Regions from separate parts of the Streptomyces sp. NPDC047971 genome, predicted to be linked through region 3. Evidence: riboswitches for the same ligand, from Rfam matches in the RefSeq annotation. Region 3 holds a riboswitch; each other region holds the start of a gene.
The links. A riboswitch is a leader RNA that binds a small molecule or an ion and turns the genes downstream of it on or off. The one in region 3 is predicted to bind cobalamin.

Region 1: linked by a shared signal. The riboswitch ahead of AB0D99_RS03635 (energy-coupling factor ABC transporter permease) and the one ahead of cobN (cobaltochelatase subunit CobN) in region 3 are both predicted to bind cobalamin.
Region 2: linked by a shared signal. The riboswitch ahead of AB0D99_RS03435 (CoA-acylating methylmalonate-semialdehyde dehydrogenase) and the one ahead of cobN (cobaltochelatase subunit CobN) in region 3 are both predicted to bind cobalamin.

Annotation. Positions count from the first base shown of each region.
Region 1 is NZ_JBEZNW010000002.1:234,622-244,707, reverse strand. Features, by position in the region: gene AB0D99_RS03655 (NADPH-dependent 2,4-dienoyl-CoA reductase) at 1-470, opposite strand, end outside; gene AB0D99_RS03650 (ATP-binding cassette domain-containing protein) at 648-1,496, opposite strand; gene cbiQ (cobalt ECF transporter T component CbiQ) at 1,493-2,242, opposite strand; gene AB0D99_RS03640 (energy-coupling factor ABC transporter substrate-binding protein) at 2,248-2,589, opposite strand; gene AB0D99_RS03635 (energy-coupling factor ABC transporter permease) at 2,589-3,287, opposite strand; cobalamin riboswitch at 3,316-3,512, opposite strand; gene AB0D99_RS03630 (PTS fructose transporter subunit IIA) at 3,585-3,989, opposite strand; gene dhaL (dihydroxyacetone kinase subunit DhaL) at 3,986-4,597, opposite strand; gene dhaK (dihydroxyacetone kinase subunit DhaK) at 4,603-5,595, opposite strand; gene AB0D99_RS03615 (PRC-barrel domain containing protein) at 6,131-6,484, shown strand; gene AB0D99_RS03610 (GPP34 family phosphoprotein) at 6,501-7,103, opposite strand; gene AB0D99_RS03605 (dipeptidase) at 7,258-8,616, opposite strand; gene AB0D99_RS03600 (hypothetical protein) at 8,619-9,062, opposite strand; gene AB0D99_RS03595 (APC family permease) at 9,059-10,086, opposite strand, start outside.
Region 2 is NZ_JBEZNW010000002.1:191,163-201,248, forward strand. Features, by position in the region: gene AB0D99_RS03405 (hypothetical protein) at 1-89, shown strand, start outside; gene AB0D99_RS03410 (hypothetical protein) at 86-1,627, shown strand; gene AB0D99_RS03415 (enoyl-CoA hydratase) at 1,750-2,532, opposite strand; gene mmsB (3-hydroxyisobutyrate dehydrogenase) at 2,529-3,446, opposite strand; gene AB0D99_RS03425 (enoyl-CoA hydratase/isomerase family protein) at 3,443-4,519, opposite strand; gene AB0D99_RS03430 (acyl-CoA dehydrogenase family protein) at 4,516-5,667, opposite strand; gene AB0D99_RS03435 (CoA-acylating methylmalonate-semialdehyde dehydrogenase) at 5,664-7,163, opposite strand; cobalamin riboswitch at 7,394-7,573, opposite strand; gene AB0D99_RS03440 (MarR family winged helix-turn-helix transcriptional regulator) at 7,652-8,131, opposite strand; gene AB0D99_RS03445 (XdhC/CoxI family protein) at 8,266-9,411, opposite strand; gene AB0D99_RS03450 (aspartate/glutamate racemase family protein) at 9,455-10,086, opposite strand, start outside.
Region 3 is NZ_JBEZNW010000010.1:156,288-166,373, reverse strand. Features, by position in the region: gene AB0D99_RS13175 (D-2-hydroxyacid dehydrogenase family protein) at 1-850, shown strand, start outside; gene AB0D99_RS13170 (nucleoside hydrolase) at 970-1,923, shown strand; gene abc-f (ribosomal protection-like ABC-F family protein) at 2,024-3,604, shown strand; gene cobN (cobaltochelatase subunit CobN) at 3,609-7,214, opposite strand; cobalamin riboswitch at 7,250-7,408, opposite strand; gene AB0D99_RS13155 (cobalamin biosynthesis protein CobG) at 7,673-8,905, shown strand; gene AB0D99_RS13150 (precorrin-8X methylmutase) at 8,920-9,555, shown strand; gene AB0D99_RS13145 (precorrin-2 C(20)-methyltransferase) at 9,552-10,086, shown strand, end outside.

The DNA of each region.
Region 1 (10,086 bases), on a different contig from region 3:
CCGGCGGCCTTGGCCAGCTCGGCGCAGCGGGCGTAGTCCTCGACGGTCTGCTCGACCTCGGCGTCGGTGAGCTCGTTGGGCACGAAGGGGCTGATCGGGGCCTGGATGGCGCTGGGGGCGACGAGCGCGGGGTGGTAGGCGTACCGGCCGAAGTGCAGGATCTGCATCGCGATCCGGCCGCCCTCGGCGTGGACGGCCTCGGTGATGAGCTTGTGCTCGGTCACCTCGTCGTCGGTGCTGAGCTTGGCGCCGCCGTCCCAGGGGCGGCCGGCCTCGTTCGGGGCGATGCCGCCGGTCACGATCAGGCCGACGCCGCCACGGGCACGCTCGGCGTAGAAGGCGGCCATGCGCTCGAAGCCGTTCTCGGTCTCCTCGAGGCCGACGTGCATGGAACCCATGAGCACCCGGTTCGGCAGGGTGGTGAACCCGAGGTCGAGCGGGCTCAGCAGGTGCGGGTACGGGGTGGTCATGGGGGCGCCTCCTCGCGCGGTGTCGTCGTGACTGTTGTAGACGACCCGGCCGTAGTTATGCAACAAGTTGCACAAGTGGCGGTGGGTGATCTGCGCGACGTTGCGCACGACGGCCCCCGGCGGGCATCCCGCCGGGGGCCGTCGTGGCGTCGCCCACGAGACGTCGACGCCCGCCGCTCACGCTCCGCGCGGGGCCGCGACCCAGGCGTCCAGGTCCTCCGCCGTCCGCGGACCCTCCCCGTCGTCGGCGAGCAGTCCGTGCGCGCGCAGCAGTCGCGTCACCGCCATGCCCCAGGGGCGACGCAGACGCGCCGCGTCCAGGAGCGCGTCGTCGGCCAGCAGCTCCTCGATCGGGCCCGTCCGCAGGCCCTCGGGCGAGAGCACCGCCGCGTCGTCCGCCCAGCGCAGCGCCAGATCGACGTCGTGCGTGGCCATGACCACCGTCGTGCCGGTGTCACGCAGCCGGCCGAGCACGTCGAGCAGCCGCTCCTGGCCGTGCGGGTCGAGCCCGGCCGTCGGCTCGTCCATGACGAGGACCCGCGGCCGCATGGCCACGGCGCCGGCGATCGCCGCCCGCTTCCGCTGTCCGTACGAGAGCAGATGGGTCGGCCGGTCCTCCAGGGCCACGATGTCCAGCGCCTCCAGCGCCTCGCGCACCCGGAGCCGTACCTCCTCCTCCGGAAGGCCCAGATTCATCGGCCCGAACGACACGTCCTGGCCGACCGAGGCCGCGAAGAGCTGGTCGTCCGGGTCCTGGACGACCAGCTGCACGGTGGTCCGCAGCCGGGTCAGCCCCTTCCGGTCGTACGACACCTCCTCGCCGTCCAGCCGGAGCACGCCGCTGTCGCCGCGCAGGCCCCCGCTGAGCAGCCGCAGCAGCGTCGTCTTGCCGCCGCCGTTGCGGCCGAGGAGGGCCATCGCCCTTCCCTCCGGCACGGCGAAGCTGACGTCGTCGAGCACGACCGGCCCGTCCTCGTAGGCGAACGTGGCCTTCACCAGTTCCACGACCGGCGGTGCAGGGCTCACGGCAGGGACCTTTCCAGTACGAGAGTGAGGGCGACGAGACCGGCGAGGAGGCCGGCCGTCGACGCGAGGAACCGGGTCGAGACCGCGGCCTGGGGGACCAGGACCCGCAGGGTCCCGTCGTACCCCCGCCCGGCGAGCCCGGTCTGCAGGCGCTGCGCGCGGTCGAAGGCGCGCACGAACGCGGTCGCTCCGAGCCCCGCGAGCGAGCGCCAGGTCGCCGCCCGGGTGGTGAGCCCGAGCCGGGCCGCCTGCGCCTGCCGGATCTTGGAGATCGCGTCCAGCAGCAGGAAGCTGATCCGGTACATCACCAGCGCCACGTCCACCACGGGCGCCGGCACCCCGGCCCGCACCAGACGGGGCAGGACGTCCGAGACCGGTGTGGTGAACGCGAACAGCAGCACGCCCAGGGAGGCGGCCGAGGTCCGCAGCAGCAACTCGCCCGCATGCAGGGGACCGTCCGACGCGAGGGCGACGAGCCCCCGTGCGCCGCCGACCTCGAACAGCAGGGGGACGGCGCCCGTCACACAGAACCCCAGGGGGATCCGGAACGCCCTCCACAGCTGGCGCCCCGGCACCCCGGCGGGCCCGAGGAGCACGGCGAGCGTGGCCGCGGCGACGAGCACCGCGCCGGGCCAGGGCGGCAGGGAGATCGCGCACAGCGTCAGGCCGAACCCGAGCACGGCCTTCTCGCAGGGGTGACGGCGGCGCCAGCGACTGCTGTGCGCCGCCGCGTCGATCGGCAGCACGGCGCCTACTCGTCGCCGGACGCCGCCCGCAGCGCCCTCGCCTCGGCGCGCGCCTCGCCCTGCTTGCGGCCCCGGTGCACGCCGAAGTAGTACGCGAGCACACCGGCGCCGAGCGCCGCCTGGAGCGAGAACAGCGCCGACTCGATCTCGCCGGACGGCGGCTCGTACAGCGGGCTGAACCACGGCTCGTAGTCGGGGGCGATCTCCGTGATCGCCGCCTCCGCCTCGCCGTCGGCGCCGGCGAACGGCTCCTCCTTGTGGTCGCCCATCCCCAGCACCAGCGGGAGGACGGCCAGGGCCGCCACGACGAGCAGCAGCAGGGTGTTGATCTTCGCGTTCCGGCTCATCAGGCGCTCGCCTCCGCCTTCTCGGTCTTCTTCCGGGACGGGAGCAGGACCCCGAGCCGGGTCAGGTCCCCCTTGCTGGACTGCTTCAGCAGGCGCATCACGAGCACCGTGAGCAGCCCCTCGCTGACGGCGAGCGGCAGCTGCGTGACGGCGAAGATGCCTCCGAACTTGGCCAGCGCGCCGAGCACGCCGCTGCCCGGGTCGGGGAAGGCCAGCGCGAGCTGCACGCTGGTGACGCAGTAGGTGGAGATGTCGGCGACGAAGGCGCCGAAGAAGACGCTCACCATCAGCGGCACGTTGGACCGGCGGAGCAGCCAGTACGTGCCGAAGCCGGCCCAGGGGCCGACGATCGCCATCGAGAAGACGTTGGCGCCGAGTGTCGTGAGCCCGCCGTGGGCGAGCAGCAGCGCCTGGAAGAGCAGCGTGATCGTGCCCAGGACCGCCATCACGGGCGGCCGGAACAGGATCGCGCCGAGCCCCGTGCCCGTCGGGTGCGAGCAACTTCCCGTCACCGACGGGATCTTCAGCGCGGAAAGGACGAAAGTGAACGCACCGGACGCACCGAGCAGCAGGGTGGACTCGGGGTTGGACCTGACCTCACGGGTCAGCGCACGGACGCCGTGGACGACGAACGGAGCGGACGCGACGCCCCAGGCGGCCGCGTGCACAGGGGGCAGATACCCCTCGGCTATATGCATGGTTGGGAGACCCTCTCCAGCACCTCGTGGATGGACAACGCACCTTGGCCGGTCTCCTGGCTGACGGGTCATGCCGTCGCGGCTCCGCCTTCCCACACCGCCGCGGTCTCCCGCGGTGGTCCAGTGGCTTCCCCGGAGGGATGGAGCCGGACTTCCCGATCACAGTGGCGAGGGCCGCACCGGTTCCACACCGGTTTCCCGTACACCAAGGCGGTGTGACAGTAGTGGGTTGACCAGGCGCATCACAACACGGAGGCGTCGTGGGACGGTGTGTGACAGATCTCGCGCGCGCCCCCCTCACTCCTTTCGATACGTGTACGCCTCCGACGCGGCGGCCGTCACGGCGGCCAGATCCCCGCCCGCGCTCGCCGTCACGAGGGCGGCGACAGCGCCCTCGACGAACGGCGCGTCCACGAGCCGGGCGCCCTTCGGCAGCTCGTCCTCCTCGGCGAGGAGAGCCTTGACCGTCAGCACGGCGCTGCCGAGGTCGACGAGCAGCGCCACACCGGCGCCCCGGTCGACCTCGTGCGCCGCCGCGGCGATCAGGTCGGAGCTGGTGCCGAGAGCGCCGTCCGGTGTGCCGCCCGCGGGGGCGATCGGCGCGGTCGCCCCGCCGCCCGCGAGACCCCGGGCCAGCGAGGCGACGGCGGCGGCCACCTCCGCGCTGTGCGACACGAGGACGATCCCGACCGGCGCGGTCATGCGGCGGCCTCGGCGAGGGCGTCGACCAGCAGCGCGGACGAGGTGGCCCCCGGGTCCTGGTGTCCGACGGAACGCTCGCCGAGATAGCTCGCCCTCCCCTTGCGCGCCCGGAGCGGCACGGTCGCGAGGGCCCCCCGCTCTGCCGCCTCCCGGGCGGCCGCGAAGGACTCGCCGAGCCCCTCGGCCGCCGGAACGAGCGCGTCCAGCATCGTCTTGTCCCCGACGCGCGCCCCGCCGAGCTGTCCGACGGCGGCGACCCCCGCGGTCAGCGCCGCGGCCAGCTCCTCCCGCGTCACGCTCGGCGCGTCGCCGAGGGCCTTCCCCGTCCGCCGCAGCAGCGTCCCGTACAGCGGACCGGACGCGCCGCCCACGGTCGAGATCAACTGCCGCCCGGCGGCGACGAGTACGGCCCCCGGCGTCGCGGGCGGCTCCTTCCCCAGCGTGTCCGTCACGGCGGCGAAACCGCGCCTCAGATTGGCCCCGTGGTCGGCGTCGCCGATCGCCGAGTCGAGCTCGGTGAGACGGTCGGCCTCGCGGTCGACGGCGGCCGCGGCGACGGACAGCCAGCGAAGGAAGAACGCGGCGTCGAGCTCGTTCGTCCCGGACACCCGGCTCACCGGCCCCAACGCAGCGCGGGCGTCTGCACGGGCGCGTCCCACAGCCGCAGGATCTCCTCGTCGGCCTCGCACAACGTGACGGAACAGCCGGCCATGTCGAGCGAGGTGACGTAGTTCCCCACCAGGGTCCGGGCGACCGGCACCGCTCGCTCGGTCAGGACGCGCTGGACCTCGGCGTTGAAGCCGTAGAGTTCGAGCAGGGGAGTGGCGCCCATGCCGTTGACCAGGGCGAGGACGGGTCCCGACGGCCGCAGATCCTCCAGTACGGCATCGACGGCGACGTCCGCGATCTCCCGAGAGGTCATCATCGACCGCCGCTCACGCCCCGGCTCGCCATGGATCCCGATGCCCAACTCCAACTCACCGGGCGGTAGTTCGAAGGTCGGACTGCCCTTGGCCGGGGTGGTGCAGGCGCTCAGGGCCACCCCGAAACTCCGCGACCGTTCGTTCACGCGCCGGGCGATCGCCTCCACCCGCTCCAGCGGCGCGCCCTCCTCGGCGGCGGCCCCGGCGATCTTCTCCACGAAGAGCGTGGCCCCGGTCCCGCGCCGCCCGGCCGTGTACAGACTGTCGGTCACCGCCACGTCGTCGTCGACGAGCACCCTGGCGATCTGGACGCCCTCGTCCTCGGCGAGCTCGGCGGCCATCTCGAAGTTGAGGACGTCCCCGGTGTAGTTCTTGACGACGAACAGCACCCCGGCCCCGCTGTCGACCGCGGCGGCGGCACGCACCATCTGGTCGGGCACCGGCGACGTGAAGATCTCTCCGGCGCATGCGGCCGACAGCATCCCCGGCCCCACGAACCCCCCGTGCAGGGGCTCATGCCCGGACCCGCCCCCGGACACCAGCCCCACCTTGCCGTCCACGGGAACGTCACGACGGAGCACGACGCGATGCTCGACGTCGACGGTGAGTTCGGGATGCGCGGCGGCCATCCCCCTCAGCGCGTCGGCGACGACGGTCTCCGGAACATTGATCAGCATCCTCATGGGTACCTCCTGGCGAGATCGGCAGGCGAGCCACTGAGCCGGCTGGTCGCATTATCGACGCAGGGTCGGCGGCGCGCACGGGTGCCTCGCGGGTCTGATCCGGCCAAGCCCTGCCACGGCTGCGGTCACGGCGGGACGAGTGGGGGAGGCCGTCGCTTCCGCTGAGCCGAGGCGGCGGGCGTAGGCCGCGGCGGCGGGGGCCGATGGCGCCGAGGCCCTGATGCGCCGCCACGTCCGCGGCATCCGGGTCGAACGCTCCGACACATACGGCAGCGTGATGTGGGTAGCCGCGTCGCAAGCAGGTGACCGGCTCACCGGCCGGGCACCCGTCGCATGCCCGTGGAAGAGCCGCGAGCGTCGCCCCTCCTGCCCAGGGACTGCGCCCCTCGCGTCCAGGGACCGACCGAGCGGCCGTGGCCCCGGGACGCCCGGAGACACGGCGAGGCAGCCGAGCGGGACTTCGGCTCATCCGTTCCACCGCAGGTGGGCCCGGCCGATTGTCGGCGTTCCGCCACACACCCTGAAAGGCAAGGCCGTGAGCGACAACGACATCTGGGTCTACCATCCCGCCTCGGGGCACCAGCGAGGGATCGACCTCGTCGGTTACAAGGTCGAGGCGACCGACGGCGGCATCGGGAAGGTCAGCAAGCATGCGGACGAGGTGGGCTCGGCCCATCTCGTGGTCGACACGGGTGTGTGGATCTTCGGACGACACGTTCTGCTGCCGGCCGGCACGATCAAGCAGATCGACACCGCCACCGAGACGGTCCACGTGGCCCGGACGAAGGAACAGATCAAGGACGCCCCCGAGTTCGACGAGATGAAGCACGCGGAGAATCCCGGCTACCTCGAGCAGTTCGCCCGGTACTACGGCCAGCCGCACATGTAGCGGTACGACCGTGCCGTCAGTAGCCGCGCCAGATGTTGTCGAACGCCGAGTCCTCGATCGCCCTGCGCTGTCGCACGGCCCCCAGCTCCTGGACCGCGTCCCCGACGGCGGCCAGCACCGTGGCGACCGCGTCACCCGCGAGCTCCGGGGTGTCCTCAGCCGGTGCGTCGCGCATGCCGAGCACGGCCGCCAGGGCGGCGAGCACGGGTTCGCCCGCCGACCAGCGCTCCTCGGCCCGGCGCCGTGCCGACGCGTCGACCGGCTGCGCCGCCCCGGCCCTCAGCGGGTTCCGGCGGCGTGGCGGGGGCGTCAGGCCCGCCCGCGCCAGGTCGTCCGCGTAGGCCGAACAGAGCCCGCGGCCCCTGCGCCACAGCCAGTCCTCGACCGACTCGTACGGCTCCTGGCGCCTGAGCGCCACGACGGCTTCGTCCAGCAGCCCGTCCCCGGTGGGAGCCTGGGCCCCCGGCAGGATGCGGTCGCCGTCCACGACCAGGGCCTCGGCTTCGACGAGGTCCACCACCTCGGCTCCGGCCAACGCCAGTGACAGGTCGCCCCGCTCCACGGGGCGGTCGGGCGTCACCGCCAGAGCGACGATGGCAAGGTCCCGTGCTGTGGTCATGAGCGGCTCCACGGTCGGTCGGCCGAAACGGGGGAGCGCCGGGCCGTGCCGGGCGCCCCCGGTCGATTCTCGCCGGACTCACGCCGTCGTGCGCCCTGTCGCGACCGTTTCCTTCACCGGATCGTCAGACGCACGCCTCCGCGCCGTGCCCGCCTCAGCCGCCGTGAGCGGCGGCGTAGTTGCGGAGGAAGAGCGCCTCGACCCGGGCCATGTGCTCGATCTCCGAGGGGTCGACGCTCTCGTTCGGCGCGTGGATGAGGCACCGCGGCTCCTCCACCCCCATCAGAATGATCTCCGCCCGCGGGTACTGCTCGGCGAGGATGTTGCACAGCGGGATGGAGCCGCCCTGCCCGAGGAAGGCGAGGGGCTTGCCGTAGACCTCGCTCATCGCCTCGCCGAGGGCCGCGTAGGCCGGCCCGTCGGTCGCGGCCCGGAACGGGGCTCCCGAGCTCTCCGACTCGATCGACACCTGGACGCCCCACGGCGCCGCGTCGTCGAGGTGCCTGGCGAGCGCGGCGGATGCGACGGGCGCGGACATGCCGGGCGGGATCCGCAGGCTCACGCGGGCCCGCGCGGTGGCGGGGACGGCGGCGGCCGACCCGACGACGGGCGGGCAGTCGATGCCGAGCACGGTGACGGCGGGGCGTGCCCAGAGCCGGTCGGCCACCGAGCCCGTTCCGGTCAGACCGACCCCGTCGAGGACGCCGGCGTCCTCCCGGAACCGCTGCTCGTCGTAGCCGACTCCGTCCCAGACGCCTTCGCAGTCGAGGCCCTCGATCCTGGTGGCCCCGGTCAGCGGGTCCCGGAGCGTCGAGAGCATCTGGACGAGGGCGGCGAGCGCGTCCGGTGCCGGGCCGCCGAACATCCCGGAGTGCACCTCGCCCCGCAGGGTCTCCACCGTCACGACGACGTTGGCGAGGCCCCGCAGCGTGGTCGTCGCGGTGCCGACGCCGACCTCGGCGTTGCCGGTGTCGCAGACGAGGAGCGCGTCCGCGGCGAACTCCTCCGGGTGCTCGGTCACGTACCGTTCCAGTCCACCCGTCCCCTGCTCCTCCGAGCCCTCGGCCACGAACCTCAGCCCGACGGGGATGTCGTCGCCCAGCGCCCGCAGCGCGGTGAGGTGCATGACGATGTTGCCCTTGCAGTCCGCCGTGCCGCGCCCGTACCAGCGGCCGTCGCGCTCGGTGAGGGTGAAGGGCGGTGTCGTCCACGCGGCGTCGTCGAGCGGGGGCTGGACGTCGTAGTGGCAGTAGAGCAGCACGGTGGGCGCGCCGGGAGGCGGTGGGCGGTGCCCGAGGACCGCCTGGCTCCCGTCGGGGGTCTCCACCAGGCGTACGTCGCTCAGCCCGGCCGCGGCGAAGGCGTCCGCCACCCACCGGGCCGCCCTGCGGCACTCCTCGGGCGGGTACTGGCGGGGGTCGGCGACCGAGGGGATGCCCACCAGCTCGGTGAGGTCCGCCTTCGCCCGGGCCATGAGGTCCGAGATCCGCGCCGCGAGGCCGTCGTCCGCCATGCTCAGCTTCTCCGTACGGTGTCGTCGGTCTTCAGGTCGTCCAGGCCCTCGTCGAAGTCGTCGAGCTGGTCGGGGCAGTACACCTCCAGCACGATCCGCTCGATCGCGACCGCCTTGGTGTCGGCGATGACCGGGCGCGTGCCCGGGCCGGTGGCGCCGTTGGAGAGCTGCTGGACCTTCCACAGGGCGTTCCTGAGAGCGGCGCCCGGGTCCTCGCAGACCGGACCGCCGTCCGTCCCGAGGATGCTCTCGGTGATGTCCGTGTCCGGCGCGGGATAGCCCGCCGCGACGAGCTTCTCGCTCAGCTCGTTGGCCTTCTCCGCCGTCTGGTTGTTCTTCCGGACGGCGCTGTACTGGACGAGTCCGACGATCACGAGACCGACGAGGACCACGATCGCGCCGATGTAGATCCACTTGTGCTCGGAGGCGAACCGGGTGGGGCTCACGACACCTCCTCCTTCGCGGCGTCCGTGCGCCATTCGGGCTTGCGGAACCTGAGGAACAGCCAGGGGATGAGCAGCCCGAGGACGCCCAGGCCGCAGCCGATGAAGAGGACGTACGACCAGACGCTGCTGCCGCCGAACTGCGAGGGCGGGATGAACCCGATCGCGAGCGCCGCGAGCGACGCCAGCAGGCCGACGGTGCAGATCAGTCCGAGCGCGGGCGCGCGGTATCCGCGGGGGTGGTCGGGCTGCGTCTTCCGCAGCCGGACCGCCGCGACGAACATCAGCAGGTAGACGATCAGATAGACCTGCGTGGTGATCGTCGAGAAGATCCAGTAGACGCTCGACACGTTCGGGATGAGGGCGTACATCAGCGCGATCACCGAGGTGACGACGCCCTGGGTGACGAGGATGTTCTGCTGGACTCCGTACCTGTTGAGCTTCTGCAGGAACGGCGGCAGGTAGCCCTCGCTGCGCGAGATCTCGAGCAGGCCCTTGGACGGTCCGGCCAGCCAGGTGAGCATCCCCGCGAGGGAAGCGGAGATCAGCATGACGGCGGCGATCGGGGTCATCCAGCCGACGTCGAAGTAGGAGAAGAACGCCTCGAACGCCTGCATCACACCGGCCGTGAGGCTGAGCTGGTCCGCCGGCACCACCCAGCTGATCGCGAGCGCCGGGAGGATGAAGATCAGCAACACCAGGATGACCGCGAGGAACATCGACTTCGGGTACTCCTTCGCCGGGTCCTTCAGCGAGGAGACGTGGACCGCGTTCATCTCCATGCCCGAGTACGACAGGAAGTTGTTGACGATGAGCACGAGGCTGGCCAGGCCCGTCCACTGGGGGAGCAGGTGGTCGGCGTTCATCGGCGCGGCCGAGGGGTTGCCCTGGCCCAGGAAGACCATGCCGAGGACGACGAGGATGGTGCCGGGGATCAGCGTCCCGATGACCAGCCCCCAACTGGCCAGTCCCGCCAGGGCCTTCGTGCCGCGTGAGGAGACCCAGACGCCGGTCCAGTACAGCACCA
Region 2 (10,086 bases), on a different contig from region 3:
ACCGCGAGGCGTCCGCCGCCTGGCCGGTCCGCCTGCGGGCCGGAGCACAGGCTCCCGACCTGCCCGTCCAGGAAGGTGCCGCGTCATGACGTCGTTCATCGCACGACTGCCCGGCGGACCGCTCACCAAAGCGGCCGCGCTCGTCGTCGCCCTGGCCGTGCTCGGCGCCGCCGTGTGGGTCGGCGTCGCCGTCCTCGGACCGGATCCCGCCTGCGGCAAGGGGATCGAGGAGCGGGGACCCGAGGGCTCCCGGGAATGCACCGGCGTCACCGACGGCGGTTTCGTCTTCGCGGACAACCTCAGGGAGGTCAGCGCGCGGATCAAGGCGGAGAACGAGCGGATCGAGGGCGAGCCGCACGTCTCCGTCGCCGTGATGCTGCCCATGGCCCCGGCGCAGTCCTTCGAACAGCAGAAGACGCTCCACGAGGTGCAGGGCGCGTATCTCGCGCAGTACCGCGCCAACCACGACTCCAACAGCAAGAAGCCGGCGATACGGCTCCTGCTCGCCAACCCCGGTCGCAGTCACGCGCACTGGCGACCGGTCGCCGAGCAGCTCGGCACCATGGCGGAGTCCTCGTCCGACAACCTGCGGGCCGTGATCGGCTTCGACGTCTCCACCGCCACCACCCAGGCGGCCATCGCCTATCTCACCCGGGAGCGCGGCATTCCCGTCGTCGGCGGGCCGATCACCGCCGACGACTCGGGCAACAGCCGCGAGCGGCCCGACGCCTACCCGGGGCTCGCCCGGGTCGTGCCCACGACCACCGACCAGGCCAGGGCCCTGTCCCACTTCAACAAGGGCATCGACCCCAAGCACACCCTGGTCGTCGAGGACATCCGCACCGGCGACAACTACGTCGACGCGCTCAAGCGGGCCTTCGCCGAGCGGACTCTGGGATCACCTCGGGCGCCGGAGCAGTACCGCGCGCCCGAGGAGTTCCACGAGGAAGGAACCACCGCCAACGCCTTCGACCAGATGGTCGACACGATCTGCACCTCTGCCGCGAAGGTCATCTACTTCGCCGGACGGCCGGTCCAGCTGCGGCAGTTCGTCAACGAACTGGGCAACCGCGGCTGCACCGAGAAGAAGTACACCGTGATCACCGGCTCCGGCGCCTCCACGCTCTCCTCGGACAAGCTCCTCGACTGGGAGGCGTTCCGCAAGGGCGTGACCCTCCAGTACGCCGCCGTCGCCCACCCGGACGCCTGGACCGACGGAAAGGCACCCGCGACCGGGGGTTCGGCCGCGGCGTTCCGTACCCTGTCCGACCTCGCCGGCAGCAAGGAGGTCGGGAACATCGGGCCGGTGGAGCTCACCGACTCGCGGACCATCACGTTCTACGACGCCGGTCTCACCGCGATCACCGCCATCCGGATGCGCGACGACCACGACCCGGTCATTCCCACGCTCGGCCGCATCAGCGACTCGTGGCTGCGACTGCACGGCATGGGCAAGGTCGACGGTGCGAGCGGCTGGATCTGTCTGGACAACTACGGCAACCCGTACAACAAGGCGGTCTCCGTCGTGGAGCTCGCCCCCGACGCGCCCGGCCGCATCCGCTTCGTCGGTCTCGCCTGGCCGACGGGCCGCCCCACCCCTGCCGACTGCACCGCGAGCCGTGACTGAGGCGCGGGCGCAACGGCTTCCTCCCGTAGGAGCGTCAAGGGGAGCGCCCTCGGCGTTCCGCCGAGATCCGGTCCGGCCCGGCCCCTCCTGAGGGGCCGGGCCGGCCGGCCACGTGGGCGAGGTCAGCGGTGGGTGAAGTCCGGGGACCGCTTCTCCACGAAGGCGGCCATTCCCTCCTTCTGGTCGGCTGTGGCGAACACCGCGTGGAACAGCCGTCGTTCGAAACGGACGCCCTCCGCGAGAGAGGATTCGAAGGCGCGGTTGACGGCCTCCTTGGCCATCATCGCCACCGGTTTCGACATCTCCGCGATGGTCGCCGCGACCGCGAGCGCCTCGGGGAGGAGGTCTTCGGCCGGGACGATCCGGGAGACCAGGCCCGCTCGTTCCGCCTCGACGGCGTCCATCGTCCGGCCGGTCAGGCACAGCTCCATGGCCTTCGCCTTGCCCACGGCCCGGGTGAGTCGCTGCGAGCCGCCGATGCCCGGGATCACGCCCAATGTGATCTCCGGCTGTCCGAAGACGGCGGTGTCGGAGGCCAACAGGACGTCGCAGAGCATGGCGAGTTCGCAGCCGCCGCCCAGGGCGTAGCCGGAGACGGCCGCGATCGTGGGCGTGCGGAGGTTGCCGAGCCGGTCCCAGGCGGTGAACCAGTCGGTGAGGTACATGTCCAGGTATCCCTGGGGCTGCATCTCCTTGATGTCCGCGCCGGCGGCGAAGGCCCTCGGAGAGCCGGTGATCACGACGCAGCCGATGTCCGGGTCCCGGTCGAGGGCCTCGGTGGCACTCACGACCTCGTTCATCACCTGAAGGTTGAGCGCGTTCAGGGCTTTCGGCCGGTCGAGGGTGACCAAGGCGGTGCGCCCCTTGCGCTCGACGCGGATGGTCTCGTACGCGGTCTCGTTCACGAGCGGCTTCCCTTCACGGGTTCGGTGTCCGTGTCGCGCAGGACGTGGACGATGGCGGAGAAGTCCTGTGCCGCGCCGTCCCCTTCGGCGAAGGCGGCGAACATCTCGGCGGCGCGCAGGCCGAGTCCGCCGTCGATGCCGCCGGCCCGCAGCGCGGCGGCGGCGAGTCCCAGGTCCTTGGCCATGAGCGGCGCCGCGAATCCAGGGCGGTAGCCGCGGTTGGCCGGGCTGTCCGGAACGGGTCCGGGGACGGGACAGTTGGTGGTCAGTGCCCAGCACTGGCCGGAGGCGGTGGAGGCGACGTCGTAGAGCGCCTGGTGGGACAGGCCGAGGCTCTCGCCGAGGACGAACGCCTCGCTGACGGCGATCATCGAGATGCCGAGGATCATGTTGTTGCAGATCTTGGCGGCCTGGCCGGCGCCCGCGCCACCACAGTGCACGGCCCGCTTCCCCATGGCCGCGAGCAGTGGTTGGGCCTCGGTGAACTCCGCCTCTCCGCCGCCCGCCATGAAGGTGAGAGTGGCGGCCTCGGCGCCGACGACACCGCCCGACACGGGGGCGTCCAGGGCCCGGTGCCCGGCGGCCACGGCGGCATCGTGGGCGGCGCGCGCGTCGGCGACGTCGATGGTGGAACAGTCGATGAAGAGGGTGCCCGGCCGCGCGGCCGCGAGGAGGCCCTCGTCCCGGTAGAGGGCGAGGACATGGCGGCCCGCGGGCAGCATGGTGATCACGACGTCCGCTGCGGCGGCGGCCGCCCCTGCCGAGTCCGCCGTCTCGACCCCGGCCGCGGCAGCGGTGTCCAGAGCCTCCGGGACGAGGTCGAACCCGAGCACGCGATGGCCGGCGGCGACGAGGTTGGCGGCCATCGGGCCACCCATGCGGCCGAGGCCGATGAAGGCGATGACATCACTCACCAGGGCACCTCCTGAAGGGGGTCGGTTCCGGCCGCGAGCAGCAGGGATCGGCCCGCGCCCGACGGGGCGAAGTAGCGGGCCACGTCCTCGTCGGTGACCTCGCCGAGGGTCGCGGGCGACCAGCGGGGGGTGCGGTCCTTGTCGACGACCTGGGCTCGGATGCCTTCGACGAGGTCGGGAGAGGAAAGGGCCGCGCACGAGACGCGGTACTCCTGCTCCAGCACCCGCTCCAGCGGGCCGAGCCCGCGGGCCCTCCGCAGTGCGGTCAGGGTGACCTTGAGCGCGGTGGGTGACTTCGCGGCCAGGGTGGCGGCCGCCTCCTGCGCCGCCTCCACCCCGCTCGCGAGGAGCCGGTCCACGATCTCCTCGACCGAGTCGGCCGCGTAGCAGTGGTCGATCCACTCCCGGTGGGCGGCCAGTGCACCGGGTGGTGCCTGGCCGACGTGCGAGGTCAGGGCGTCGTGCACGGCGGTCCGCGAGAGGTCCGCGACCAGCCGGTCGAGCCGCTCGGCCGGTACGTAGTGGTCGGCGAGGCCGCAGAGCAGGGCGTCGGCGGCGCCGACGGGAGCTCCGGTCAGGGCGAGGTGGGTGCCCAGCTCGCCCGGCGCCAGGGCAAGGAGGTAGGTGCCGCCGGCATCGGGGACGAAGCCGATGCCGGTCTCGGGCATGGCGACGCGGGAGCGTTCGGTGACGATCCGTACGGTTCCGTGCGCCGAGACGCCGACCCCGCCGCCCATGACGATGCCGTCCATGAGGGCGATGTACGGCTTGGGGTAGCGGGCGATCAGGGCGTTGAGCCGGTACTCGTCCCGCCAGAAGTCGGCCGATGCCGTGCCGCCCGTACGGGCGTCCTCGTAGATGGCGCGGATGTCGCCGCCCGCGCACAGTCCCCGCTCCCCCGCGCCGGAGATCACCACCGCTTCGACGGCGGGATCGTCCCGCCAGGCGGTGAGCGCGGCCTCGATGCTCAGCACCATGGGGTGGCTGAGCGCGTTGAGCGCCTCGGGCCTGTTGAGGATCAGCCGGCCGGTCCGGCCCTCGGTCCGGATCAGGACGTCCTCGTCGCCGGTCATCGCAGGTGCTCCGTCAGGCCGCGGGCGACGATGACGTTCATGATCTCGTTGGTTCCTTCCAGGATCCGGTGGACGCGCAGGTCGCGGACGATCTTCTCCAGGCCGTACTCGCTGAGGTAGCCGTATCCGCCGTGGAGTTGAAGGGCCCGGTCGGCGACGGAGAAGCCGGTGTCGGTGGCGAACCGCTTCGCCATGGCACACAGTTGGGACGCCTTCGGATCGCCGTCGTCGAGTGCCTCGGCGGCCTGCCGGACCAGCGCGCGGGCGGCGGTGAGTTCGGTCGCCATGTCGGCCAGCCGGAACTGCAGGGCCTGGGCGTCGAGCAGCCGGGCGCCGAAGGCCTCGCGGTCGGCGAGGTGGACGAGACTGCGGTCGAGGGCGCTCCGGGCGCCGCCGAGGGAGCAGGCGGCGATGCCGAGCCGGCCGCCGTCGAGAGCGTGCATGGCGATGCGGAAGCCCTCGCCCTCGGCGCCGAGCCGCCGGTCGGCGGGGATCCGCACGCCGTCGAGGACGACCTGCCGGGTGGGCTGCGCGTTCCAGCCCATCTTGCGCTCGTTCGCGCCGAAGGAGACGCCCGCGTCCCCCCGTTCGACGACGAACGCGGAGATCCCGCGCGGGCCCGCGCCCCCGGTGCGGGCCAGGACGACGTACACGTCGGAGGCGCCGGCGCCGGAGATGAACTGCTTCACTCCGCTCAGGACGTAGTGGCCGCCGTCCCGCTCGGCGCGGGCCCGCAGCGCGGCGGCGTCCGAACCGGCGCCCGGTTCGGTGAGGCAGTAGCTGCCCAGGGCCGCGGCGGAGCAGAGCTCCGGCAGCCAACGGGCTCGCTGGTCGGGGTTGCCGTACCGGTCGATCATCCAGGCGACCATGTTGTGGATGGAGAGGTACCCGGCGATGGAGGGGCAGCCGGTCGCCAGGGTCTCGAAGACGAGGACGCCGTCGGCGCGGGTGAGTCCTGAGCCTCCGTGCTCCTCCCCGACGTAGACGCCGCCGAGGCCGAGCGAGGCGGCTCTGCGGAGGACGTCGACGGGGAAGTGTTTGTCCTGGTCCCAGGCCACGGCGTGCGGGGCGAGCTGCTCCTGCGCGAAGTCCAGGGTGACGTCGGCGAGAGCGAGCTGGTCCTCGGTGAGTGTGGTCATCGCGCTCATCCCATCGTCGGGATGGTGAAGCTCGCGCCTTCCTTGACCCCGGAGGGCCAGCGCGAGGTGACGGTCTTGGTGCGGGTGTAGAAGCGAATGGCGTCCGGCCCGTGCTGGTTCAGGTCGCCGAATCCGGACCGCTTCCAGCCGCCGAAGGTGTGGTAGGCCACGGGCACCGGAATGGGGACGTTGACGCCGACCATGCCGGCGCTGACGCGGCGGGTGAAGTCGCGGGCGGTGTCCCCGTCGCGGGTGAAGACGGCCACGCCGTTCCCGTACGGGTGCTCACTCGGCAGCCGCAGGGCCTCCTCGTAGTCGGCGGCCCGTGCGACGCACAGCACCGGGCCGAAGATCTCCTCCTGGTAGATCCGCATGGCCGGGGTGACGCGGTCGAAGAGCGAGGCTCCCGCGAAGAAGCCGTTCTCGTGCCCGGGAAGGGTGAACCCCCGCCCGTCGACGACGAGTTCCGCTCCCTCGTCGACGCCGATGCCGACGTAGCGATCGACCCGGTCCAGGGCGTCCCGGCTGACGAGGGGACCGAAGTCGGCGTCCGGGTCGTCGGAGGTGCCGATACGCAGGGAGGCGATGCGCTCCTTCAGCTTCGCCACCAGCTTGTCGGCGGTCTCCTCACCGACGGGAACGGCGACGGAGATCGCCATGCAGCGCTCTCCCGCGGAGCCGTAGCCGGCGCCGATCAGCGCGTCGGCGGCCTGGTCGAGGTCGGCGTCCGGCATCACGATCATGTGGTTCTTGGCACCGCCGAAGCACTGGGCGCGCTTGCCGTTCGCGGCCGCGGTGGCGTAGATGTGCGCCGCGATCGGGGTGGAGCCGACGAAGCCGAGGGCCTGGACGCGGGGGTCTTCGAGGAGGGTGTCGACGGCCTCCTTGCCGCCGTTGACCACGTTCAGCACACCGGGCGGCAGTCCGGCCTCCAGGAACAGCTCGGCGAGCCGCAGCGGTACGGAGGGGTCACGCTCGGAGGGCTTGAGGATGAACGCGTTTCCGCAGGCCAGGGCCGGCGCTGCCTTCCACAGCGGGATCATCGCCGGGAAGTTGAAGGGGGTGATCCCGGCGACGACGCCCAGCGGGCTGCGGAGCGAGTGCACGTCGATGCCGGCGCCGGCGTTGTCGGTGAACTCGCCCTTGAGAAGGTGCGGGATCCCGGCGGCGAACTCCACGACCTCCAGGCCGCGTTGCAGATCGCCGTGGGCGTCGGCGACGGTCTTTCCGTGCTCGGCGGAGAGCAGTCGGGCGAGTGATTCCCTTTCGCCCTCGACGAGTTGGAGGAACCGCAGCAGGACGCGGGCGCGTCGCTGCGGGTTCCACCGGCCCCATTCGCGCTGGGCCTCCTCCGCGTCGGCGATCGCCGCCTCGGTGTCGGCGCGCCCGGCCAGGGGCACCCTGGCCTGGACGGCGCCGGTGTTGGGGTCGTACACGTCGGCGAAGAGACCGGACGTGCCGGGGGTGTGCTTTCCGCCGATGAAATGGGTGAGTTCGCGGACCATCGAAGCCTGCTCTCGTCAGGTACGGATCCGAGGAAGGCGCGGCCAGGGCCGCGAGGACGGCACCGATCGGGGTGCGCGCACGCGGGTCCTTCCGCGAGACAGGGGAGGGCGAGGGCGCCCTCGTCGAGTCACGAACGCGGGGACAGGGCCTCGGGGTTCGGGTACTCCGCCGGATCACCAGGGTCGTGGTCACGTACCGGTGCCATGCGTGTCTGCTCCATCCTCGTGGACAACACGGAACACCCCACGGCCGGTATCCTGGCTCCCGGATCAGCGCACGCTCTCCGGCCTTCCCGACGGATGGTTTCCGTCAGTGGCCTGACCTGCTGAAGAGCACGCTCCCCGGTCACAGTGGCGGGACCGCGCCGGATTCACACCGGCTTCCCTGCACCGCGGGCTTGTCACGAACATATAGTTGGACGTCCTAGTAAGTCCACCCCTCCCCCGCGGCGTGGCGCGATCACACCGTCATCGCCCGCCGGCGTGGGTCACGAGCCCTCCGCCAGCCCCTCCCAGTGGTCGGCGAGCGCCTGGAGCGTGGCGACGAGCGGTGCGCGCTCCCCCTCGCCGAAGGACTCCAGGAGGATCTTGTCGAGCGACCGGGTCCGGTCGTTGGCCTCGCGCAGGGTCTCGCGGCCGGCGTCCGTGAGGTACAGCAGCTTGCGACGGCCGTCGGAGGCCGCGGTGTGGCGGGCGAGCAGGCCGCGGTTCTCCAGTCTGCGGGCCACATCGGCCATGGTGGAGGTGTCCAGGGAGACGGCGGCGGCCATGGAACGCTGGTCACGGCCGGGATTGGCTTCCACGGTCTGCAGCACCGCGAACTGGGGCCCCGTCAGCACCGGGTCCACCTCCCGCGCCCACACCGCGAGGTACGCCTGGTAGAGGCGGCGGACCTGATAGCCGGGCGCGGCTGTCAGGGCGGCGGGGATCTCCGGGGTGGTCTCGGCGGGCGGGGTCTGGTCGGCCATGGGCCTACTTAAGCACGCACGGCCGACGCCGAGCGAGAGCGGGTGACGGCCGAGCACGGTGGTCGTCGCGGGCGGGCGCCGTGGTTGTCGCGGGCGGGCCCGGTGGTCGTCGCGGACGGGGCGGCCGGGCGCGGTCAGAGTCCCTGATCGGGATGGATCGCGCCCGGCCGGTCGGTCAGCGGGAGTCCGCTGCCGCCTCCCTTCGTCGCGATGATCTCGGCCACGATGGACACGGCGGTCTCCTCCGGGGTCTGGGCTCCGAGGTCCAGGCCGATCGGGCTGCACAGCCGCTTCAGTTCGGCCTCGGTCAGCCCCGCCGCCGTCAGCCGGTCCCATCGGTCCAGGTGGGTGCGGCGGGAGCCCATCGCCCCGATGTAGCCGACGTCGGGCAGGCGCAGCGCCACCTCCAGCAGGGGGACGTCGAACTTGTGGTCGTGGGTCAGCACACAGAGCGCGGTCCGCCCGTCGATCCGCCCGGCCTCCGCCTCCGCGCGGAGGTACCGGTGCGGCCACTCGACGACCACCTCCCACGCGCCGGGGAACCGCGCAGCGGTGGCGAAGACGGGACGCGCGTCGCACACGGTGACCCGGTGACCGAGGAGCGATCCCGTCCGTGCGAGGGCCGCCGCGAAGTCGACGGCGCCGAACACGATCATCCGGGGCGGCGGCGCGAAGGACTCGACGAAGACCCGGATCCCCGCGCCGGCCGCGTCCGGGTCTCCGTCCCGACAGGCTCCCCGCGCGTCGTAGCGGAGCACGGACGAGCGGCCGGCCTCCAGCAGCGCTCGGGCGTCCTGGCGTACGAGACGGTCCAGCCGCTCCGAGCCGGTGGAGCCCGCCACCCGGTCCGGCAGGAGGACCAGGCGGCGGCCGAGGCGTTCCGGCGGCCCGGCGATCACGGTGGCCACCGCGACCGGCCGTCCGGCCCGTACCGTCTCGGCCACCTCGGCCAACTGCGGGAAGCTCCGGCGGTCGACCTTCTCCACGAAGACATCGAGGGTGCCGCCACAGGTCAGCCCGACCTCGAAGGCGCCACCGTCGGAGACTCCGTACCGCTGGAGCACCGGCGGCGCCCCGGCGAGCGCCTCCCGGCCCAACTCGTAGACGGCGCCCTCGACGCAGCCGCCGGAGACGCTGCCGACCGCCTCGCCCGCGGGTCCCACCAGCATCGCGGCACCGGGGCGCCGGGGCGCGGAGGCGTGGGTGGCCACGACCGTGGCCACCGCCGCCGCCCTGCCCTCGGTCCACCAGGACAGCAGGGGTTCCATCACGTCACGCACGAGCCGGATCCTCTCGTCCCCGCCGGTCCGTCCGCCCCTCGGCTCACGACCGGGCCGCCGGGACCCGCCCGGCGAGCAGACTTCCGGCGTTCGGTACGACGGGAGGCAGGCCGAGCTCCGTCAGGATGCGGAAGGCCGTCGCCGTGGCCGCCGACAGGACGGGGAGCCCCGCCTCGTCCTCGACCGGCTGGATCGACGCGAGGGACGGCATCTGCACGCAGGCCGACAGCACGAGGGCGTCGGCCCGGCTCAGGTCGAGGCGCCGCCAGTGCCGGCGCAGATCGGCCGGGTCGAGCCGGGCGACCGCCAGATTGTCGGGCACTTCGAGGCTGAGGGAGTCGACCACCTCGATGCCGGCGTCCTCGATGTAGTCGACGACCTGCGCCGTGAGCGGCTTCATGTACGGCGTGATGAGGGCGACGCGCCGGGCGCCGAGGGCGCCGATGCCGCTGAGCAGGGCGCCGGCGCTGGAGACCACCGGGGCGTCCGCGCCTTCGCCGCGCAGCACGGTGGTGATCTCTTCCTCCGCCACGCAGTGGTGGCCGGGTCCCTGCGCCATGATGGCGACCAGGCAGGCGGTGGCCACGACGTCCGGCCGGGCGTCGGCCAGTTCGCGTGCGGCGCGCTGGGTCTGCGCGTTCATCCCGCGCAGTTCCTCGGGGGTGACGTGCTTCA
Region 3 (10,086 bases):
GACCGACCGCGACGCGCTCGTCGCCGCGATCGAGGACTGCGAGATCGTGGTCGTGATGCGGGAACGGACACCGATGGACGCCGAGTTGCTGAAGCGGCTGCCACGGCTGCGGCTGATCGTCACGTCCGGGATGCGCAACGCCTCGATCGACCTGACCGCAGCGGCCGGGCTGGGCATCACCGTCTGCGGTACGGCCAGCAGCTCCGAGCCGCCCGCCGAGCTCACCTGGGCCCTGATCCTGGGTCTGGCCCGGCAGGTGCGGACCGAGGCGCAGGCGCTGCGCGAAGGCGGGCCCTGGCAGTCGACCGTGGGGATGGACCTGGCGGGCCGGACGCTCGGGCTGGTCGGCCTCGGCAAGATCGGCGGCCGGGTCGCCCGCATCGGGCTCGCCTTCGGCATGGACGTCCTCGCCTGGAGCCCGAACCTGACGCGGGAGCGGGCCGCGGAATGCGGTGTGGCCCTCGCGCCGGGCAAGCGGGAGCTGATGGAGCGCAGCGACATCGTCTCGCTGCACATGGTGCTCTCGGACCGCACCCAGGTCCTGATCGGCGAGGCCGAACTCGACGCGATGCGCCCGTCCGCCTACCTGGTCAACACCTCCCGCGCGGGTCTGGTCGACGGCGAGGCGCTGCTGCGGGCGCTGCGCGAGGGCCGGATCGCGGGGGCGGGGCTCGATGTCTTCGCCACCGAACCGCTCGCCCCCGAGGACCCGCTGCGCACGCTGCCGAACGTCCTCGCGCTGCCCCACCTCGGGTACGTGACGGAGGGCAACTACGCCCGCTACTTCGGGCAGGCGGTCGAGGACATCGAGGCGTATCTGCAGGGCAGGCCGGTACGGACGCTGGGGTAGCGGCGACGGTACGGACGCGGGGCCGGTCCCTGGTGGACACCGGGCTCGCCCTCCCGGACGGACGCCGGGCGGCCGCGCGGGCGGGTGACGCGTGGGCGGTCGTGTGGGACGGTGGACGTATGCCGGTACCCGTGATCCTCGACTGCGATCCCGGTCACGACGACGCCTTCAACATCCTGCTGGCCGCGGCGCATCCGGCGGTCGATCTGCTGGCCATCACCACCGTGGCGGGCAATCAGACGGTGGAGAAGACCACCCTCAACGCCCGTCGGGTGTGCGCGGTCGCCGGGATCCGGGGGGTGCCGATCGCGGCCGGCCGGTCCCGCCCCCTGCACGGCGCGCCGCTGGTCGCCGAGAACATCCACGGCGGGTCCGGGCTCGACGGGCCCGGGTTCGGCGAAGGGGAGCCCGACGTCCCGCAGGACCCGCGGGACGCCCTCACCCTCGTCCGGGACGTCCTGCTCACCCAGCCGGCCCCCGTGACGCTGGTCCCGACCGGGCCGCTGACCAACATCGCGACGCTGCTGCTCGCCCATCCGGAGCTGACCCGGCGGATCGAGCGGATCGTGCTGATGGGCGGATCGACCGGGCGCGGGAACACCACGCCGGCCGCCGAGTTCAACATCCTCTGCGACCCGGAGGCGGCGGACATCGTCTTCGCCAGCGGGGTGCCGATCACGATGTTCGGGCTCAACGCCACCCATCAGGCCCAGGCGACCCCGGACGTCATCTCCCGCATCGCCGCGCTGGGCACACCGCTCGCCAGGCTCTGCATCGAGCTGCTCACCTTCTTCGCCGCCACCTACCGCGAGGTCTACGGCTTCGACGCCCCGCCGCTGCACGATCCGCTGACCGTGGCGCATCTGATCGACCCCTCGCTGATCAGCCTGGTGCGGGCGGCGGTGACGATCGAGCTGACGGGCACCCACACGCGCGGGGCGACGGTCGTGGACCTGGACGGGGTGACGGGCCGCCCGCCCAACGCGGAGGTGGGCATGGAGGTCGACGTGCCGGGCTTCTGGGACCTGATCGTGGAGGCCGTGCGGGTGCTGGGCGAGCGATCCACGAACTGACGAGACGGAACGTCTTGCGGAATGACGGCCGGTCCCCTATGGTCGAGGAACACGAGACGAGACGTCTCGTATCGTCATCCCCGAGTCAAAGGATCCGCCCTTGTTCCGTGTCCAACTCACCGACGTCACCAAGCGCTTCGACGACCGGCTCGTCCTCGACCGGGTCTCCCTCACCGTCCGGCCCGGCGAACGCGTCGGCGTCGTCGGCGACAACGGCTCCGGGAAGTCCACCTTCCTCCGGCTCCTCGCCGGCCTGGAACAGCCCGACAACGGCACCGTCGCCGTGGACTCCCCCGGCGGGCTCGGCCACCTCGCCCAGACCCTCGACCTTCCCGGCACCGCACGCGTCGGCGACGCGGTCGACCTCGCGCTCGCCGACGTACGGAAGCTGGAGCGGGCGATCCGGACCGCCGAGACGGAACTCGCCGACACCGGGGACCTCGACGGATACGCCGCCCTCGTCGCCGCCTACGACGCCAGGGGCGGACAGGACGCCGACCGCCGCGTCGAGACGACCCTGCGGCAGCTCGGCGAGCGGGAGCCGCTCGACCGCGACCGCCTTCTCGGCACGCTCTCCGGCGGGCAGCGCTCCCGGCTCGCGCTCGCCGCGACGCTGGCCGCGGACCCCGAACTGCTGCTGCTCGACGAGCCGACCAACGACCTCGACGACGAGGCCGTGGCCTGGCTGGAGGAACGGCTTCGCACCCATCGCGGGACCGTCGTCGCCGTCACCCACGACCGGGCCTTCCTCGACCGGGTCACCACCGCGGTCCTGGAGGTGAACGACGAGCTGCGGACGGTCCGCAGATACGGCAACGGCTACGCCGGCTACCTCACCGGCCGCGCGGCCGAACGGGCCCGGCGGGAGCGGGAGTACGAGGACTGGCGGGCCGAGACCGCCCGGTACGCGGCGCTCGCCGACGCGAACATCGACCGCTTCTCCGCCATCCCGCGCAAGGCCCCGGCGGCCTTCAGCGGAGCGGGCGCCTTCCGTGCCCGGTCACGGGCGCACGGCGCGATGAGCAGGATCCGGGCCGCCCGCGAGAAGCTCCAGCGGCTCACCGAGAACGCGGTGGCCGCCCCGCCCGAACCGCTGCGGTTCACCGCCGGCATCGAGGGCTCGGCGGGCCCGGTCGCCCTGACCGACATCCGGGTGGAGGGCCGGCTGCGGCTCGACTCCCTGCACCTGGCCCCCGGCGAACGGCTCCTGGTCACCGGCCCGAACGGCGCCGGCAAGACCACGCTCCTCAAGGTCCTCGCCGGCGAACTGCGCCCCGACGGCGGGACGGTGACCGCCCCTCGCCGGGTCGGGATGCTCCGCCAGGACACCGGCCTGCCGGACGACCCCCGCACGCTCGCCGCGGCGTTCGGACCGGGCCGGGAGGAGGAACTGCTGCGGCTCGGGCTCTTCCGGGCGGCCGATCTGTCCACGCCGGTACGGGAGTTGTCGACGGGCCAGCGGCGCAAGCTGGAACTGGCCCGCCTGGTCGGCCGCCCGTCGGACCTGCTCCTCCTCGACGAACCGACCAACCACCTGGCGCCCGGGCTGGTGGAGGAGCTGGAGGCCGCCCTCGCCACCTACCCGGGCACCCTGGTGATCGTCACCCACGACCGCCGGATCCGGGCCGGATTCCGGGGCCGGCGACTCGACCTGGCCCCGGCCCACGCGACGTCCGTGTAGAGGGTCAGCCCTCGGCGCCGTCCTCCAGGTCGCCCTCCGTGTCCAGGAAGACCTGGCGCAGGGCGGCCAGGGTCTCCGGGTCCGGCTTCTCCCACATGCCGCGCGACTCGGCCTCCAGGAGGCGCTCCGCGATGCCGTGCAGGGCCCAGGGGTTGGCCTCCTTCAGGAACGCCTGGTTCTCCGGGTCGAGGACGTACGTCTCCGTGAGCTTGTCGTACATCCAGTCGGCGACCACACCGGTCGTCGCGTCGTAGCCGAAGAGGTAGTCGACCGTCGCCGCGAGCTCGAACGCGCCCTTGTAGCCGTGGCGGCGCATCGCCTCGATCCACTTCGGGTTGACCACCCGGGCACGGAAGACCCGCGAGGTCTCCTCGACGAGGGTCCGCGTGCGGACCGTCTCCGGGCGGGTGGAGTCGCCGATGTACGCCTCGGGCGACTGGCCGGTCAGCGCCCGGACCGTCGCCACCATGCCGCCGTGGTACTGGAAGTAGTCGTCCGAGTCGGCGATGTCGTGCTCGCGGGTGTCCGTGTTCTTCGCGGCCACCGCGATCCGCTTGTACGCCGTCTCCATCTCCGAGCGCGCCGGACGGCCTTCGAGACCGCGGCCGTACGCGTAGCCGCCCCAGACCGTGTACACCTCGGCGAGGTCCGCGTCCGTGCGCCAGTCGCGCGAGTCGATCAGCTGCAGGATGCCCGCGCCGTACGTCCCCGGCCGGGAGCCGAAGATCCGGGTGGTCGCCCGCCGCTCGTCGCCGTGCTCCGCCAGATCGGCCTGCGCGTGCGCCCGGACGAAGTTGTCCCCGGCCGGCTCGTCGAGCGAGGCGGCCAGCCGCACCGCGTCGTCGAGGAGCCCGATGACGTGCGGGAACGCGTCCCGGAAGAAGCCCGAGATGCGCAGCGTCACGTCGATGCGAGGACGTCCCAGCTCGGCGAGCGGGATCGGCTCCAGACCGTTCACCCGGCGCGAGGCGTCGTCCCACGTCGGGCGGATGCCGAGCAGGGCCAGCGCCTCGGCCACGTCGTCGCCCGCCGTGCGCATCGCGCTCGTCCCCCACAGGGAGAGACCGACGGAGGTGGGCCACTCGCCGTTGTCGGAGCGGTAGCGCTCCAGGAGCGAGTCGGCGAGCGCCTGGCCGGTCTCCCACGCCAGACGGGAGGGGACGGCCTTCGGGTCGACGGAGTAGAAGTTCCGGCCGGTCGGCAGCACGTTCACCAGACCGCGCAGCGGCGAACCGGACGGGCCGGCCGGCACGAAGCCGCCGTTCAACGCGTGTACGGCGTGCGCGAGTTCGTCGGTCGTCGCCGACAGCCGCGGCACGACCTGCTCGCAGGCGAAGCGGAGCACGGCCCGGACGTCGTCCCCGTACGCGTCGGCGACCTCGGCGACCGCGTCCACGGACCAGTCCGCCGCCTCCATCGCCTCGACCAGCTCCCGCGCGGTCGCCTCCGCCTGGTCGGCGGTGGTCCGGGTCGCGGCCGACTCGTCCAGGCCCAGGGCCTCGCGCAGACCCGGCAGGGCCTGCGTACCGCCCCAGATCTGCCGGGCGCGCAGGATCGACAGCACGAGGTTCACCCGCGCCTCGCCCACCGGCGCCCCGCCGAGCACGTGGAGACCGTCCCTGATCTGCGCGTCCTTGACCTCGCACAGCCAGCCGTCGACATGCAGCAGGAAGTCGTCGAAGCCGTCGTCCTCCGGGCGGTCCTCCATCCCCAGGTCGTGGTCGAGCTTCGCCGCCTGGATCAGCGTCCAGATCTGCGCGCGGATCGCGGGCAGCTTGGACGGGTCCATGGAGGAGATCTGCGCGTACTCGTCGAGCAGCTGCTCCAGGCGCGCGATGTCGCCGTACGAGTCGGCGCGCGCCATCGGCGGCACCAGGTGGTCGACGAGCGTGGCGTGCACACGGCGCTTGGCCTGCGTGCCCTCGCCCGGGTCGTTGACCAGGAACGGGTAGACCAGCGGGATGTCGCCCAGCGCGGCGTCCGGGCCGCAGGCGGCCGACAGGCCCGCGTTCTTGCCGGGCAGCCACTCCAGGTTGCCGTGCTTGCCCAGGTGGACCATCGCGTCCGCGCCGAAGCCGCCGTCCTCGGCGCGCGCCGCGATCCAGCGGTAGGCGGCCAGGTAGTGGTGGGACGGCGGGAGATCAGGGTCGTGGTAGATCGCGATCGGGTTCTCGCCGAAGCCGCGCGGCGGCTGGATCAGGATCAGCAGGTTCCCGCGCCGCAGCGCGGCGAGGACGATGTCGCCCTCCGGATTGCGGGACCGGTCGAGGAACATCTCGCCGGGCGCCGGACCCCAGTGCTCCTCGACCTCCTCGCGCAGCTCGGCCGGGAGCTGCGCGTACCAGCGCTTGTAGTCGGCCGCCGGGATGCGGACCGGGTTCTTCGCCAGCTGCTCCTCGGTCAGCCAGTCCTGGTCGTGCCCGCCGGCCTCGATCAGGGCGTAGATCAGCTCGTCGCCGTCGCCGGAGACCAGGCCCGGAATGTCCTCGACCGGACCGAAGTCGTATCCCTCCTCCCGCAGTCGGCGCAGCAGCGCGACGGCGGAGGCGGGGGTGTCCAGACCGACCGCGTTGCCGATCCGGGAGTGCTTGGTCGGGTACGCGGACAGGACCAGGGCGAGCTTCTTCTCGGCGTTCGGGATGTGGCGGAGCCGGGCGTGACGGACCGCGATCCCGGCGACGCGGGCGGCCCGTTCGGCGTCGGCGACGTACGCGGGCAAACCGTCCTCGTCGATCTCCTTGAACGAGAACGGAACGGTGATGAGCCGGCCGTCGAACTCGGGGACGGCGACCTGGCTCGCCGCGTCCAGCGGGGAGAGACCCTCGTCGTTCTCCTCCCAGGCCGCGCGCGAACCGGTCAGGCAGAGCGCCTGGAGGATCGGCACGTCGAGCGCGGCCAGCGCGCCCGCGTCCCATGCCTCCTCGTCGCCGCCGGCCTGCGCCTCGGCGGGCTTGGTGCCGCCCGCCGCGAGGACGGTGGTGACGACCGCGTCGGCGGTGCGGAGCCGGTCGAGCAGCTCCGGCTCGGGGGCCCGCAGCGAGGCCACGTACAGCGGGAGGGGCCGGGCGCCGGCGTCCTCGATCGCCCCGCACAGCGCGTCCACGAAGCCGGTGTTCCCGCTCATGTGGTGGGCGCGGTAATAGAGCACGGCGACGGTGGGGCCGGTGGACGTGCGCGCGGTGCGCTCCAGCGGGCCCCAGGTCGGGGCGGCCGCCGGGGACTCGAAGCCGTGACCGGTGAGCAGAACGGTGTCGGAGAGGAAGCGGGCCAGCTGCTCCAGGTTCGCGGGGCCGCCGTGCGCCAGGTAGGCGTGCGCCTCGGTGGCGACACCGACGGGGACGGTGGACGCCTCCATCAGCTGGGCGTCGGGGGCCTGTTCGCCGCTGAGGACGACCATCGGCTTCCCGGCGGCGCGCACCGCGTCGAGGCCGTCCTCCCAGGAACGGAGGCCGCCGAGGAGGCGGACGACGACGAGCTCGGCCTCGGCCAGGAGGCCGGTCAGGTCGGCGAGGGGGAGACGGGCGGGGTTGGCGAAGCGGTACTCCACCGGGCCGCCGGCCGCGCGGGCGCTGAGCAGGTCGGTGTCGGAGTGCGACAGCAGCAGGAGCATGGCGAGCGCAGGCCTTCCTCGGGGTTGTCCGCGCCCCGGGTGGTCGTATGGACGGCGGGAGTTCCTGACTCACCGGTCCCGGGGTCGTGCTCGCGCACGTCCGGGCCGGCTCACAGTGGCGGGACCGCGCCGGATTCTCACCGGGCTTCCTCCCCGGGGTCCTGGGACCCCATGCCGTCTGCATAGTAGATCGTGCGGTCGACGGGCCGGTGCGGGTGGCGGAGTCGGCCGGATCACACCGCGGGCGGGACCGTCGTCGCGACGCCGCGACGACGGGCGAGGACCGGACGGTGCGCGGGAGGCGCCCCGGGCGGCGGGACCGAGGCGCTCCGGGCGACGGTGGCCCGGCGGCCCGGCCGGATCGCGGCCGGTGGGGGGATCCTCATGGCCGGATCGCGGCCGGTGAGGGCTTCCTCGTGGCCGGATCACACCCGGTGGCCGCCCGGTGGCCCGTCGGTATGCTCGCCGCCATGCCGCCCACCCCGCCCCCGACGCCCGACCCGGGCGAACCTCGCATACGGGACCGTGGCGACGCGTGCCCCGGGGCGCTGCGCCTGCACTCCGCCGACGACGGCCGCCTCGCCCGACTCCGCCTGCCCGGAGGTTGTTTGACCCCTCGTCAGGTCGAGATCCTGGCCGGCGCGGCGGAGACCCTGGGCGACGGGCGACTCAGCATCACCTCCCGCGGCAACGCCGAGCTGCGCGGCCTCGCCGACGACTGCGGGGCGCGGCTCGCGGCGCTCCTCGCCGAGGCGGGCCTGCTGCCCTCCCCCACCCACGAACGCGTCCGCAACATCGTCGCCTCCCCGGCCTCGGGTCTCGACGGACTCGGCGCCGCCGACGTGCAGTTGTGGGCCCGCGAACTGGACGCCCACCTGCGCTCCGCGCCCTGGGCGGCGGCGCTCTCCGGCCGGTTCCTCTTCGTCCTCGACGACGGGCGGGGTGACGTCGCCGGGCTCGGCGGCGATGTGACCTTGGTCGCACTGGGCCGGGGCGAGGCGCGGCTGCACGTCGGCGGGCGAGCCGTCCGGCTCGCCGGCTCCGACGCGCCCAGCGCCGCCCTGGCGGCGGCGGGCGGCTTCCTGACCGCGGCGCGGAAGGCCGGAACCGGCGCCTGGCGCGTCAGGGAACTCCCGGAGGAGTACCCGGTCGACCTGGCGGAGTCGGGGGTGCGAGGCGAGCCCGTACCCGCGCCGGAACTCCCCCAGGGACCTCCCCCGTCTCCCGGCGTCCTCGGGCCCGCCGCCCTCTCCGTGCTCGCCCCGCTCGGACGGCTCACCGCCGCCCAGCTGCGGGCGCTGCTCCCGGCCGACGAGGTGCGGCTCACGCCCTGGCGCGGGGTCGTCGTGGCCGGGGCCGGCGCCGACCGGCTGCCCGCCCTCGACGCGGCCGGACTCGTCACCCGCCCCGACTCCCCCTGGGCGGGCGTCACCGCCTGCACCGGACGGCCCGGCTGCGCCAAGTCGCTCGCCGACGTCCGCGCGGACGCGGCCCCCGGCCCCGCGCACCGCCCCACCGGCCGCACCCTCCTGCCCGTGCACTTCTCCGGGTGCGAGCGCCGCTGCGGACACCCTCACGGCGCCTGGACCGACGTCCTCGCCACCACCGGCGGCGACTACCTCGTGGACGGCGTCGCCACCCCCCGTACCTCCCTGCCCGAAGCAGTCGCAACGGCCCGCACAACGAGATGAGCGAGAACGACACGATGTTCGCCTACGAGAAGGACGGCGCGGAGATCTACCGCCAGTCCTTTGCCACGATCCGCGCCGAGGCGGACCTCGCGGACCTGCCCGCAGACGTCGCCACCGTCGCGGTCCGCATGATCCACGCCTGCGGCATGACCGACCTCGTCCGCGACCTCGCCTACTCGCCGCAGGTCGTCTCCCGCGCCCGCGCGGCCCTGCGCGCCGGCGCCCCCATCCTCTGCGACGCGCAGATGGTGGCCAGCGGAGTGACCCGCAAGCGGCTGCCCGCCGACAACGACGTGGTCTGCACCCTCTCCGACCCCGCCGTGCCCGCCCTCGCCGCCGAACTCGGCACCACCCGCAGCGCCGCCGCCCTCGAACTCTGGCGCGACCGCCTCGAAGGCTCCGTCGTCGCCATCGGCAACGCGCCCACCGCCCTCTTCCACCTCCTGGAGATGGTCGCGAAGGGCGCGCCCCGCCCGGCCGCCGTCCTCGGCATACCGGTCGGCTTCATCGGCGCCGCCGAGTCCAAGGACGCCCTCGCCGCCCAGACCCTGGGCCTCGACTACCTCGTCGTACGGGGCCGGCGCGGCGGCAGCGCGATGACCGCCGCCGCGATCAACGCCATCGCGACGGAAGCGGAGATCCAGGCATGAGCGCGCAGACGACCGGCAGCGGGACCACGGGCGACGGCGGCGACGTGACCGCGCCCGGCAAGCTGTACGGAGTCGGCCTCGGCCCCGGCGACCCCGACCTGATGACCGTCGCCGCCGTGAAGGCCATCGCGTCCGCCGACGTCGTCGCGTACCACTCCGCCCGCCACGGCCGCTCCATCGCCCGCTCCATCGCCGCCGGACACCTCCGCGAGGACCACATCGAGGAGCGGCTGATGTACCCGCTCACCGTGGAGACCACCGACCACCCCGGCGGCTACCGCGGCGCGCTCGACGACTTCTACGAGGAGGCCGCGGCCCGCCTCGCCGCCCACCTGGACGCCGGCCGCACCGTCGCCGTGCTCGCCGAGGGCGACCCGCTCTTCTACGGCTCGTACCAGCACATGCACAAGCGGCTCGCGGACCGCTACGACACCACCGTCATCCCCGGCGTCACCTCCGTCAGCGCCGCCGCCGCACGGCTCGGTGAGCCGCTGTGCGAGGCGGAGGAGGTCCTGACGATCATCCCCGGCA